DNA from 4 places in the Streptomyces sp. NPDC052052 genome. Region 4 is predicted to be linked to each of the others. Evidence: riboswitches for the same ligand, from Rfam matches in the RefSeq annotation. Region 4 holds a riboswitch; each other region holds the start of a gene.

Region 1 (3,343 bases), on a different contig from region 4:
GAGCCGCCCCGTTCCGGCCCGACCCGCGGGGCGGGCTCCGACAGGGAGCCCGCCCCGCAGCCGTTGCCCGACGGGCCGGCGGTGCGGGCGGCTACGCCGGGCGCACGCTGCCGTAGATCGGCATGTAGTAGATCGACTCCTCGCGCACATTCGCCCCCGGCTTCGGCGCGTGGATCATCATCCCGTCGCCCTTGTAGATGCCGACGTGGCTGATGTCGTCGTAGAAGAAGACGAGGTCGCCCGGCTGGAGATCGGCGGTCGCGACCCGGGTTCCTATCTCCACCTGGTCCCAGGTGGTGCGCGGGATGTCGACACCCGCGGCCTTCCATGCCGCCTGGGTGAGCCCGGAGCAGTCGTACGAGGACGGACCCGTCGCACCCCACACGTACGGCTTGCCGATCTGGGCCGCGGCGAAGGCGAGGGCCTTCTCCGCCTTGGTGGTGGCGCTGCTGTCCGAACCGGTCGTGGTGCCGGTCTCCGTCTCCTCCGCGGCCTCGGCCGCCTTGCGGTCCGCCTCGGCCTTGGCGGCGGCCTGCTGCTTGGCGAGTTCCTCCGCCTTGCGCCTGGCCTCCTCCTCCTTCTTGCGCTCCAGCGCCGCGAGCCGCTCCTTCTCCTCGGCGGTGAGCTTCGACAGCAGCGCACGCGCCTCGCCCAGCTTCTGCTGGACGTTCTGCTTGCTGGTGCGCAGCGTGGCCTGCGTCGTGGTCAGCGTCTCCAGGCTCTGTACCGCTTCGGCGCGCTTCTTCGAGGCCTTGACCTGCTCCGCGCGGAAGTCCGAGACGGCCTTCTGCTGCTGTTCGGTCATCCGGTTCATCAGCTGGTTCTGGTCGAAGTACGACTGCGGGTCGTCGGCCAGGAAGAAGGTGGCGTTCGGGGCGATGGCGCCGGCGCGGTACTGCGCGGCGGCGTAGGCGCCGAGCGTCCTGCGGGCCTCGTTGAGCTTGTCGGCGCGCTTCGCCACGTCCTCCAGCAGGGCGTCGACCTTGGCGCGCTGGGCGGTGGACGCCTCCTTCGCCTGGTTGTACTGCTGGGTCGCGGTGCCCGCCTGCCGGTAGAGGCCGTCCACCTTCTTCTGGACGTCCTCGATGCTCTGCTTCGGGGCGGGGGCGGCCATGGCGCTCTGCGAGGAGAGCAGGGTCACGGACGCCAGTGCGGCCGTGGTGAGGCCGACGGCGGGTGTACTGGTGCGCACCCGGGTGCGCGGTTTGCGGTGTGATGCCAAGACCGGCATCTCCTTCCGTGGACCGCCTGCCGGGTTAGCTGTCGGGTTCGGGCGGAACGGAAGGCTGCCCTACGGTCCGCGTGGGGATATGGACCGATTCACCCCGGTGCTGCATCTGGGTCCCCGGCTCCGAACTCCCACGAGGGCAGCCCGGATTCGGCGCGGGCACCCGTTCGGCGCGGTTCGCCTCAGGGGGTACGGGCCGCCCGGTCGAGCACGCTAGCCAACTCGTGGGGCCGCTGTGAAGGTCGATGTTCGATATGCCCGATACGTTTTCGTGACCTCGGTGGAGCGAGGTGGCGCGGGAGGGCCGGGGCCCGGTTTCTCTCACACCGCGTGGACGACCGCTCTCTTTGCGTACCCGGCCGCCAGGTGCGGTCGCGGCACTAGACTCGGCAAGCGATGAGCAGCCTCTTTGACGACAGCTTCCTGGCCGGCCTCCAGCACACGGAGGAGGAGCCTCCGCCGCCCCCCGAGGACTCCGCACCCGAAGAGGTGCCGGAGGACCTCTTCGCGGGCGTGTTCGACGGGCCTCCGCCGTCCAGGGACGCGTACTACCGTGACGGCGCGCACCGTCCGGTGATCGACCCCGCGGCACTGCTCGACGGGCTGAACAACGAGCAGCGCGCCGCGGTGGTCCACGCGGGTTCCCCGCTGCTCATCGTCGCCGGGGCGGGCTCCGGCAAGACCCGGGTGCTGACCCACCGGATCGCCCACCTCCTCGCCGAGCGCGGAGTCCACCCCGGCCAGATCCTGGCGATCACCTTCACCAACAAGGCCGCGGGCGAGATGAAGGAGCGGGTCGAACAGCTCGTCGGCCCGCGCGCCCACGCCATGTGGGTCATGACCTTCCACAGCGCGTGCGTACGCATCCTGCGCCGCGAGTCGAAGAAGCTCGGCTTCACCTCGTCGTTCTCCATCTACGACGCCGCCGACTCCAAGCGGCTGATGGCCCTGGTCTGCCGTGACCTCGACCTCGACCCCAAGCGGTTCCCGCCGAAGTCCTTCACGGCCAAGGTCTCCAGCCTGAAGAACGAGCTGATCGACGAGGAGACCTTCGCCGGCCAGGCCGCGGACGGGTTCGAGAAGACCCTCGCCCAGGCCTACGCGATGTACCAGTCCCGGCTGCGCGAGGCCAACGCACTGGACTTCGACGACATCATCATGACGACGGTCCACCTGCTCCAGGCGTTTCCCGATGTCGCCGAGCACTACCGCCGCCGCTTCCGGCACGTCCTGGTCGACGAGTACCAGGACACCAACCACGCCCAGTACACCCTCGTACGCGAACTGGTCGGCCCGGCCGGCGAGGACGGCGCCCCCGCCGAACTGTGCGTCGTCGGCGACGCGGACCAGTCGATCTACGCCTTCCGCGGCGCGACCATCCGCAACATCCTCCAGTTCGAGGAGGACTACCCGGACGCGACCACGATCCTCCTGGAGCAGAACTACCGCTCCACGCAGACGATCCTGTCCGCCGCCAACGCGGTCATCGAACGCAACGAGAGCCGCCGCCCCAAGAACCTCTGGACGAACGCCGGCACCGGCGCCCGGATCACCGGCTACGTCGCCGACACCGAGCACGACGAGGCGCAGTTCGTCGCCGACGAGATCGACCGGCTGACCGACGCGGGCGACGCCAGGGCCGGTGACGTCGCGGTCTTCTACCGGACGAACGCGCAGTCCCGTGTCTTCGAGGAGATCTTCATCCGCGTCGGCCTGCCCTACAAGGTCGTCGGCGGTGTGCGCTTCTACGAGCGCAAGGAGGTCCGGGACGTCCTGGCCTACCTCCGGGTCCTCGCCAACCCCGAGGACAGCGTCCCGCTGCGCCGCATCCTGAACGTGCCCAAGCGCGGCATCGGGGACCGCGCCGAGGCGATGATCGACGCCCTCTCCCTGCGCGAGAAGATCACCTTCCCGCAGGCGCTGCGCCGGGTCGACGAGGCGTACGGCATGGCCGCCCGGTCGGCCAACGCCGTCAAGCGGTTCAACACGCTGATGGAGGAGCTCGGCACGATCGTCGAGTCCGGCGCGGGCCCCGCGGTGGTCCTGGAGGCGGTGCTGGAGCGCACCGGCTACCTCGCCGAACTCCAGGCGTCCACCGACCCGCAGGACGAGACC
Region 2 (3,343 bases), on a different contig from region 4:
ATGGCGCAGCACCGGAACACCCCGGGTGTCGAAGCCGGTGGTGACCATCACGGTGCCGACCGATGCGGTCAGCTCGGCGACCGCTCGCTCGAAGCGCTCGGCCACGTCGTCGGGGTCGGTACCCGGTCTGAGGATGTCGTTGCCGCCCGCGCAGAAGCTCACCAGGTCCGGTCCGAGCTCCTTGGCGCGGGGCACCTGTTCCTCGACGATCTGATCGAGGAGGCGTCCGCGTACGGCGAGATTGGCGTACCTGAAATGTCCGTCCGTAGAGCCCTCGGTGTTCGTCCCCTCGTCGGGGTCCGGGAGCTGGTCCGCGAGAAGTACCGCGAAACGGTCCGCCCAGCCCACGAAGGTTCCATCCGGGCCGGGGTCACCGACTCCCTCGGTGAAGCTGTCGCCGATCGCCGCGTACGACCCGATGACGCCTTGTCGGTTGATGACGCCACGTTGATTTTTTCTCGAATCGTCTGCCACGAGCGCTTATCCTGCACCGCCGAATGTGACCTACGCGACCGTAATAAAGGGTTGACGGGTGGTGAGATAGGCCACCCGGTCAGGTTTTGGTAAAAGGGGAATAAGCAGAAGGGACAGTGCGCCGCCGCGCACTGCCCCTTCTGTGTTGCCTGGGTCACGCCCTTTTGCTCAGGTCGCGCTCCGTGGCCCGCTCACCCGGTCGTTCGGCTCAGACGTAGATGCCGTGCGAAGCCAGGTAGGTGATCGGGTTGATGTCCGAGCCGTACCCCGGGCCCGTGCGGACCTCGAAGTGCAGGTGCGGTCCGGTGACGTTGCCGGTGGCACCGGAGAGACCGATCTGCTGACCGTTGCCCACGGCCTGTCCCGCCGAGACGGAGAGGGAGGACAGGTGGCCGTACTGCGAGTAGCGGCCGTCGGCGTGCTTGATGACGACCTGGTTGCCGTAGGCGCCGCCCCAGCCGGCGGTGACGACCGTGCCGGAGGTGATGGCCTTCACGCTGGTGCCGGTGGAGACGGGGAAGTCGATTCCGGTGTGGCTGCCGCTGGACCAGTTGGAGCCGGAGGCGCGGTAAGCGGTGGTGTGGTTGCCGGGGACCGGGTGGCTGTAACCGGAGCTGGTGCTCTGGGCGGCCGAGGCGGAGGACTTGGACTCCGTGGCCGTCGAGGTCTTGGCCGTCGAGGTCTTGGACGGAGTGGACTTCTTCGCGGCGGACGAGGAGGCCGCGGACGAACCGGCCGAGGAGGACTGGGCCGTGGCCTTGCCGGCGAGCGTCAGCTTCATGCCCGGGAAGATCAGGCTGGGGTCGTCGCCGACGACCGTGCGGTTGTCCTGGTACAGCTCCTGCCAGCCGCCCTCGACGTTGTGGTCGGAGGCGATCTTCGCCAGGTAGTCGCCGGAGACGACGGAGTACGTCGTGGTGGCGGCGGTCTTCTGTGCGACTGGCTTGACGGTTGCGGCCTGCGTGGCGACCGACTGGGCGGCGGCCGGGGCGGCCTGCGGCGCGGCGTGGGCGCCGGTGGCACCGAGCAGCGGCAGCGCGATGACGGCGCCGCCCGTGCTCACCGCGGCAACGCCACGGGCAACGGTGCCGACCTTGGTACGACGGTGCTTACCCGAGATGGGCATGATGAGCTTCCTCTCCGGCGCCTGCGAGGTGAGCTGTCGGGTTCGGGCTGGAGATGCCCGGTCGCGACGAGCGCGACTTCACCCCTAGCCGACCGGAATTCTCCGGTTCGGCGGCTTACCTGGTTCCCCCGCTCCTGCCACACGATGAGTGGATGCGAATTCCGGGCGGCGGCAGGATTAGGCGGTCCGACCGGATTGACCGTGACCGTAGGCGAGCCGGGACGAAGAGAACAAGCTGTCGGTTCCTCAGCGGAATCCGTTCCGGAGAAATCGACAGGGAATGCCGGTCACACTCCGTGGATTAAAGATCTTGAATTTCCGTGCGGCGCGGGGAATACCCATCCGTCCGGCACATACACACGGTCACGGATATGATCCCGCTCACCAGGGACCGGATCCCCTAGCACAACTCAGGCGCATGGCCATCAAATCCCTCTATTTCGGACATGACGCGCTTGTCATATCTGGCTAAGCCTCAGCACGCCCGCGTCGAGATCTCCCCGGAGCCCGGTGTGCAGCCCCTGGTGCAGCAGCACCGCACCGTGGTGCACCGCGCCGGTCTCACGGCAGAGGTACGTCGCTGCGGGATCGAGTCCGCGCAGTCTCAGGGCCGGCGGCAGCTCCCCGTACCGCTGCGCCTCCAGCCACATCAGGACCACGACCTCGTCACCGTGGACGTACTGGACCGCACTGAGCCCACCACGTGGGGCGCGCAGCCGGTACAGGGCGCCGTGCTGGACCACCGGCCGGATCTCCTTGTACAGGTCCACCCAGGTCCGCGCCTCGGCCAACTCCCCCTCGCTCCACTCGGCAAGGTTCCCGCCGATCCCGAGCACACCGGCCATCGCGCTCACGAACCGGAATCGCAGCGTGCTGGCCCTGCCGTTGAGCTGGGTATGCGGACTGTCGGTGACCCAGGCCGCCATCACCCGGGCCGGATGGATCTGGCTGAAGCCCTCCTGGATGGTCAGCCGGTCCAACGGGTCGGTGTTGTCGGAGGTCCACACCTGGTCCGTACGGGACAGCATCCCCAGGTCGATCCGCCCGCCACCGCCCGAGCAGGACTCGAAGGCGACCGAGGGGTGCGCGGCGCGGAGCCGGTCGATCAGTGCGTACAGGGCGTCCACGTGCTCGATCCAGAGCTTCTGCTGATACTCCTCGCCCGGCCAGCCGGCGTCGGTGAAACTGCGGTTGAAGTCCCATTTCACGTAGTCGATGCTCGCGCTGGAGAGCAGTGCGTCCAGTTGCTCCCAGAGATGCGCCCGCACATCGGTGCGGGCCAGGTTGAGCACCAGCTGATGACGGAACTCGGTCCGTACCCGCCCGGGAAAATGCTGCACCCAGTCGGGATGTGCGCGATAAAGATCACTGTCCGCATTGACCATTTCCGGTTCGACCCAGATACCGAACTGCATGCCGAGTCCGTGCACTTCGTCGGCGAGCGGCTTCAGTCCGCCGGGAAAGCGGTCCGGATTCGGGGACCAGTCGCCGAGCCCGGCGCGGTCACTGGTGCGTTGCCCGAACCACGCGTCGTCCACCACGAACAGTTCGACACCCATCGCGGCGGCGCGCTCGGCGAGGGCCCGCTGCTGTTCCTCGGAGATGTCGAAGCCGGTCGCCTCCCAGGAGTTGTAGAGCACCGGCCGCAGACTCCCCGCGTCCGGGATCACATGGGCCAGCTGCCAGGCGTGCCAGGCCCGGCTCGCCCCGCCGAATCCCTGCGCGCTCCAGAGACCGGCGAAC
Region 3 (3,343 bases), on a different contig from region 4:
CCTTGCCCTGGTAACGGTTGGGGTCCCCGTCGCGAAGCTCGATGGCCTCGAACGCACCGGTGGAGGCGCCGGACGGCACGGCAGCACGGCCCGTGCTGCCGTCGTCGAGGCCAACCTCGACCTCGACCGTGGGGTTACCCCGGGAGTCGAGGATTTCCCGGGCTACGACGACGTCGATGGACGGCACGAGCATCTCCTTCTGGGATATGACGCTGGTTGTGCAGGGTCACTTTGGCCTTGCGACAAGAGCCTAACCGGCGCGACCCGATCAGCCGGACGACCGCCCGTCCCCTGGGACGAAAAAGAACCCAGGAAATCTCATTGCCGGACAAACGGCCAGAATTTTACTGGCCAGTAACTACAACAGTTGAACGATCACCCACAAGGCGGGCCCGCGGCGAACGGATGCGAAGACCCCGGCCCGGCGCGCCTGGGGGACTGCGCGCCGGGCCGGGGTGCCCTGGAAAAGGGGAATCCGAACTGCCGGATTACTTCGTCAGGTGAAGCTGCTGACCCGGGTAGATCAGGTTGGCGTCCTTGACGATGCCCTTGTTCAGCTCGAACAGCTTCTGCCAGCCGCCCTGGACGTTGTGGGCGGCAGCGATCTTGCTGAGGGTGTCACCGGAGACGACCTTGTACTCGCCGTTCCCCTTCTTGACCTTCTCGCCGGTCGGGGTGGTGACGGTCTTCTTCGACTCGGTCTGCGCCGGCGCGGTCGAGCGGTACGAGCGGTTGGCGGCAGGAGCCTCGGTGCGCTCGGCCTTCTTCGGCTGGGTCTGCTGCTTCGGCGCGGCCTGGGTGCTCTGCTTCTGGGTGTTCTGCTTCTGGGTGGTGGTGGAGGACTTCGAGGAGCCGGTGTCGACGCCCGGGTTCACCCCGTCGTTCTTCAGGTTGCCGGCCCAGGCGCAGCCCCAGGCACCGGGGCCCTGCATGTCGAGGAGCCGCTCGGCCGTGGCGATCTGCTGGGCCTTGGTGGCCAGGTCGGCACGGGGGGCGTACTGCGTACCGCCGGCGGCGGCCCAGCTGGACTGCGAGAACTGCAGGCCGCCGTAGTAGCCGTTGCCGGTGTTGATGGACCAGTTGCCACCGGACTCGCACTGGGCGACGGCGTCCCAGGTGGCGACGGAGGCGGCGGAGGCGCCGGTCGCACCGATCAGCGGCATGACGGCGGCGGTGCCGGTGACACCGGCGAGCGTGGCGATGCGGACGGCCTTGGACGGACGACGGCGCTGACCCTTACCAGAAAACAGCATGGAAGATCTCCTCACCGACGCCTACGAGGTGAGCTGTCGGGTTCGGGCCAAGTGAGTTGCCCGGTCGCACGTCCTAGCACGCGACTTCACCCCAAGCCGGACCCTGATGCGTCTTTCGACGATCGGGACCGACGCCTACCTGGGTCCCCCGCTCCTGCCTACGGCGCTTTACGCGTCTGTTCCCTCCGACCGACGGCAGGATTCGGCGTGACGGTCGACGGGGCCCGCGGTGCGAGCAGTTCCGACCGTAAACACACGGAACCCTTATATCCAAAAACAGACATACCGGACAATCAGCCCTTACTTGCACCTGAAGAACCATCGTTTTCGCAGGTGGGAGGCGATACGGAAGGTTCGTCCAGCTACGACACGCCAGTTGACGCAAAGAGACCCATGTCTCACTTACGCATAAGCGGACATAGGTCCCTGAAGTACCCCAGCTTTGGGGGCTGTTTTAGTCGTTTTTCAGCCAGGCCTCACGGGGCCTTCACCTCGAGATCAAGGCTCTGGCCAGGGAGGATGAGGTCCGGATCGGAGCCGACGACACCCTTGTTGGCCTCGTAGAGCGCAGACCATCCACCAGGAACATTCTGTGCATCAGCAATCGTCCAGAGATTGTCACCGGCATGGACGGCATAGGAGCCGTCGGCGCCTGCCTGACGCGCTCCGGCGTCCGAGCGTGACGCATGGCGGCCCGACTCCCGCTCACCGCCGTTCACATGCCCTCTCCCCTCGGAGGCGGCCGCACCCCGGTGCTTGCCACCGGCCCGGCTGGGGGAAGCGGCGGAATCAGAGGACTGTGACGCATCTGACGAAGCCGACGAATCTGGTGAATCTGACGAAGCGGAAGATTCGGATGCCTTGGCGGACGGGGCCGTCGACACGGCGGCCGAAGGCTTCGCGGACGGCGTGGTCTCGTCGCTCTGCGCGTCATCGCTCTGCGCTTCGCCGCCCTGCGTGTCGCCGCCCTGCGCATCCTTCACGTGACCCTTGCCACTCGACACGTCGTCCGAGAGGCCGACGGACGGCACGGAGCCCGGGTCGACGCCCGGCAGCGTCCCGTCCGTGGTGAGGCCGGAGATGACCGCGCAACTGGGCCACGCCTTCGGGCCACGGTCCTCCAGGACTTTCTCGGCCACGGCGATCTGCTGGGCGCGGCTGGCGAGGTCGGCGCTCGGGGCGTACGACTCACCGCCGTTCGCCTTCCAGACCTCCGGCGAGAGCTGGAGACCGCCGTAGGAGCCGTTGCCGAAGTCGGCGCTCCATGTGCCACCGCTCTCGCAGTCGGCCACCCGGTCCCAGGTCGTGGCGTCGGCCGCGTGCGCACCGGCCGCGCCGAGGAGCGGGATGGCGATGGCCGATCCGGTCACGCCCGCCGCGACGACGATGGCGGGTGCCTGACGAGGGCGACGGTGTCTGCCGTTCGCGGAGCCCATGAGGTTGCCTTCCGTGTGACGAGTGACAGGTGCGTCGAACGGTGAAACTAGCGGGACTCGAACGCGTGTCACAAGTCGATGCAGCGCAGATCACGTGAAAGTCACAAAGTTGACAGGGTGTCACCTTGCGCCTCGGGGGAGCCCGGTGTGAACTCCACGGGCAGCGTGCGCAGTCCGCGCATGATGAGTCCGCCGCGCCACCGCAGATCGGCGGGTTCCCCCGCAAGGCGCAGGTCGGGAAGGCGCCTCAGCAGCGTGGCGAGCGCGGTCCGTCCCTCCAGGCGGGCCAACGGCGCGCCCAGGCAGTAGTGGATGCCGTGCCCGTATCCGAGGTGCTGGTTGTCACGCCGTGCGAGGTCGAGCACGTCGGGGTCCTCGAAGCGTTCCGGGTCACGGTCGGCTGCGGCGAGCACGACGAGCACCGGGTCGCCGACCGCGATGTCCTGCCCGCCGAGTGTCAGCGGCTCGGTGGCGAACCGCCAGGTCGCCAGCTCCACCGGACCGTCGTACCGCAGCAGCTCCTCTATCCCGGTCTCCAGCAGCCCGTCCTCCCCCACGCCGAGGGAACGCTGCAGCCGCTCGCGCTGTACGGGGTTGCGCAGCAGGGCGTACACCCCGTTGCCGATGAGGTTGACCGTCGTCTCGAACCCGGCG
Region 4 (3,343 bases):
ACCCGGGCATCCGGGTCTCCCTGGAGGTCCCGGCCTCCCGGCTGGCCAAGGCGCTCGCTCTGGTCGCCGAGGCGCTGCGGGCGCCCGCCTTCGACGAGAGCGAGATCGAACGCCTGGTGCACAACAGGCTCGACGAGATCCCGCACGAGCTGGCCAACCCGGCCCGGCGCGCCGCCAAGCAGCTCTCCAAGGAGCTCTTCCCGGCCGCGGCGCGGATGTCGCGTCCCCGGCAGGGCACCGAGGAGACGGTGGAGCGGATCGACTCGGCGGCCGTGCGTGCCTTCTTCGACGCCCACGTCCGGCCCTCCACGGCCACCGCCGTGGTCGTGGGTGATTTCACCGGCATCGACCTGGACGCCCTGCTCGCCGACACCCTCGGCGAATGGTCGGGAGACTCCGCGGAACCCCGTCCCGCCCCGCCGATCACCGCCGACGACACCGGCCGGGTGGTCATCGTCGACCGTCCGGGCGCGGTGCAGACGCAACTGCTGATCGGCCGGATCGGCGCCGACCGCCACGACAGCGTGTGGCCGGCCCAGGTGCTGGGCACGTACTGCCTGGGCGGAACGCTCACCTCCCGGCTGGACCGGGTGCTGCGCGAGGAGAAGGGCTATACCTACGGCGTACGGGCCTTCGCCCAGGTGCTGCGCTCGTCGGCCCCGGACTCCGCCTCGGGGGCCACCGGAGCCTCGATGCTCGCCATCAGCGGATCGGTGGACACGGAGTCCACGGGACCGGCGCTGGAGGACCTGTGGACGGTCCTGCGGACCCTGGCGGCCGAGGGGCTGACCGATGAGGAGCGCGAGATCGCCGTGCAGAACCTCGTGGGGGTCGCACCGCTGAAGTTCGAGACGGCGGCATCGGTCGCGGGAACCCTCGCCGACCAGGTCCAGCAGCACCTCCCGGACGACTACCAGGCGCACTTGTACGCCCGGCTCGCGGAGACCGGCACGGTCGAGGCGACCGCGGCGGTGGTCAACGCCTTCCCGGTCGACCGGCTGGTCACGATCCTCGTCGGTGACGCGGCACAGATCGAGGAGCGGGTCCGGGCCCTGGGCATCGGAGAGGTGTCGGTGGTCACCGGCTGACGGGCGGATCCCCTGGTCGTGATCGCACCCGCCCGGTCCGGACCACCGGTCGGCCCGTGGCGGGTGACGGCCGGCCGACCGCGCAGCTGCCAGCGACGGCCGGCCGCGGGTGACGGTTCGTCGGTCGACCGCCACGCCCGGCCGGTCAACGGCCGGACACGGGCGCCCCCACCGTGGCGGTCGGTCGACCGGTGCCTCGACCCGTCACGCACGGACCCGGCGCACGGACCTGGCGAGGCACGAGGAAGACCCCTGCGGCAGGCGACGCGTAGGGATCTTCCGCATGTCCGTTTTGATGGGGAGGATGACTGTCTGCCCTGTGGCGTGCGCTACAAAGCGGCGTGTCCGTTTGGTGAACGAAAGTGGCCGCCCTTAGCGTCGGCCCGGCTGTCCGTCACTCGTATGCCGCATCCGTGACGTACCGGGCAGTCATCGCCGAGTCCCCGTCAGGCGCGAGCCTGGGGAGCCGGGGACCCATGCAGTCCCTGGGGTGAATCGGATGCCGGGCCTCGGTGAGGCCGTGGCGTCCGTAGGAGACCTTCCTGCTCCGAACCCGTCAGCTAACCCGGTAGGCGAGAAGGAGGGAAAGGACCAGCCGCTTCAATGGCGTTCACCCGTGCCACCGGGAAGCACCGTGCCCCGAGCCGACTGACGAGCAGGAGCGCGAGGGTCGTCGGAATCGCGGCCCTGGCCACCACCGGCGTCCTCGGCGGTACGGCCGCTCCGGCTCTCGCTGCGGACTCCTCCGCCGCTGAGACCGGTCTGAGCCAGGTCCTGGCCGTCGACAGCACCCTCGCCGAGCAGATCGAGGCCCAGGCCGACGCGCAGCAGCGCCAGGCCGACGCCGAGGCGAAGAAGAAGGCCGAGGCGGATGCGAAGCGTGCGGCCCAGGCGCGAGCCGAGAAGGCCCGCGCTGCCCGGTCCGCCGAGCGCGCCCGCCTGAACGCCTTCCGGCTCCCGGTCGCCGGTTCGTACGTCACCACCGGATACCGGACCGGTGGCGCGCTCTGGTCCTCCGGCAGGCACTCCGGCATCGACTTCCACGCCGCCTACGGCAGCTCCGTCGTCGCCGTCGGTGCCGGCACGGTCGTCGAGGCCGGCTGGGGCGGCGCGTACGGCAACAACATCGTGCTCCGGATGACGGACGGCACGTACACGCAGTACGGCCACCTCTCCTCGATCGGCGTCTTCGTCGGCCAGCGCGTCGGTGCGGGTCAGCGGATCGGCTTCTCCGGCTCGACCGGCAACTCCACCGGACCGCACCTCCACTTCGAGGCGCGCACCACGCCGTCGTACGGCTCCGACCTGAACCCCATCGCCTACCTGCGTGCCCGCGGCGTCAACGTCTGACCTCCTGCCGGCGCGCCCTGCGCGGTATCTCCTTCGAAGGCCCCCTACGACGGGGCCTTCGTCGTATCCGCTGTTGGCACCTGTCCTCGACGGGTCCCAGGACCTGCCCCGCGGCCAAAAGATATTCATGAATTTCTTCCCGGCATCGGAAATGCGGCCGCATTGCAATAGAGTCGCAGGACAGACGTCGGTCGGCCGCGTTGCGCGGGGATTAAGGGGGAGGTTCGGACATGCGCATTCCTGCGCATTCGGTATGCACGGCAATCCGTGACGACATCGTCTCCGGTGTCTTCGAACGCGGCAGCCGGCTCACCGAGGAGGTACTGGCGCGTCGTTACGGGGTCTCCCGTGTCCCGGTGCGGGAAGCGTTGCGCACCCTGGAGTCGGAAGGGTTCGTGGTCACCCGCAGGCATGCGGGCGCCTGCGTCGCCGAGCCCACGGAGCAGGAGGCCGCCGATCTCCTGGAGGTCCGGATGCTGCTGGAGCCGCTGGGTGCGGCACGCGCCGCTCATCGGCGCACCGAGGCGCATCTCAAGGTGCTGCGTGGCCTGGTCAGGCTGGGGCAGGAGCGGGCCAGGCGGGGCGAGGGGGAGGATCTGCGCTCCCTGGGTGGCTGGTTCCACGAGACATTGGCGCAGGCGTCCGGCAGCCCCGGCCTGATCGCGCTGCTCACCCAGCTGAGGCACAAGACCACGTGGATGTACACCGTGGAGCAGCCGGTCCGCCCGGTGGATTCCTGGGCCGAGCACGGAGCCATCGTCGACGCGGTGGTGCGGGGCGACGCGGAACGGGCCAGGGCGCTGGCCATGCAGCACGCCGAACGGGCCGTGGGCGCGCACCGTCTGCGCCGCACGGACCGGCCGGGGCGCAGGCCCGATTCCTCACGCACGGATCGAGTGAGAACT

What was found. A riboswitch is a leader RNA that binds a small molecule or an ion and turns the genes downstream of it on or off. The one in region 4 is predicted to bind cyclic di-AMP.
Positions count from the first base shown of each region.
Region 1: another riboswitch for cyclic di-AMP. It lies ahead of AB0L71_RS17540 (NlpC/P60 family protein); the one in region 4 lies ahead of AB0L71_RS07755 (M23 family metallopeptidase).
Region 2: another riboswitch for cyclic di-AMP. It lies ahead of AB0L71_RS24295 (LysM peptidoglycan-binding domain-containing M23 family metallopeptidase); the one in region 4 lies ahead of AB0L71_RS07755 (M23 family metallopeptidase).
Region 3: another riboswitch for cyclic di-AMP. It lies ahead of AB0L71_RS14225 (transglycosylase family protein); the one in region 4 lies ahead of AB0L71_RS07755 (M23 family metallopeptidase).

Region 1 covers NZ_JBFAWU010000013.1:68,167-71,509, forward strand. The annotation lists gene AB0L71_RS17540 (NlpC/P60 family protein) at 92-1,231, opposite strand; cyclic di-AMP (ydaO/yuaA leader) riboswitch at 1,230-1,394, opposite strand; gene pcrA (DNA helicase PcrA) at 1,625-3,343, shown strand, end outside.
Region 2 covers NZ_JBFAWU010000021.1:100,853-104,195, forward strand. The annotation lists gene AB0L71_RS24290 (SGNH/GDSL hydrolase family protein) at 1-474, opposite strand, end outside; gene AB0L71_RS24295 (LysM peptidoglycan-binding domain-containing M23 family metallopeptidase) at 683-1,600, opposite strand; cyclic di-AMP (ydaO/yuaA leader) riboswitch at 1,606-1,761, opposite strand; gene AB0L71_RS24300 (alpha-galactosidase) at 2,059-3,343, opposite strand, start outside.
Region 3 covers NZ_JBFAWU010000010.1:86,737-90,079, forward strand. The annotation lists gene eno (phosphopyruvate hydratase) at 1-193, opposite strand, end outside; gene AB0L71_RS14225 (transglycosylase family protein) at 489-1,253, opposite strand; cyclic di-AMP (ydaO/yuaA leader) riboswitch at 1,257-1,429, opposite strand; gene AB0L71_RS14230 (transglycosylase family protein) at 1,730-2,689, opposite strand; gene AB0L71_RS14235 (cytochrome P450) at 2,791-3,343, opposite strand, start outside.
Region 4 covers NZ_JBFAWU010000005.1:101,147-104,489, forward strand. The annotation lists gene AB0L71_RS07750 (pitrilysin family protein) at 1-1,088, shown strand, start outside; cyclic di-AMP (ydaO/yuaA leader) riboswitch at 1,512-1,678, shown strand; gene AB0L71_RS07755 (M23 family metallopeptidase) at 1,692-2,438, shown strand; gene AB0L71_RS07760 (GntR family transcriptional regulator) at 2,669-3,343, shown strand, end outside.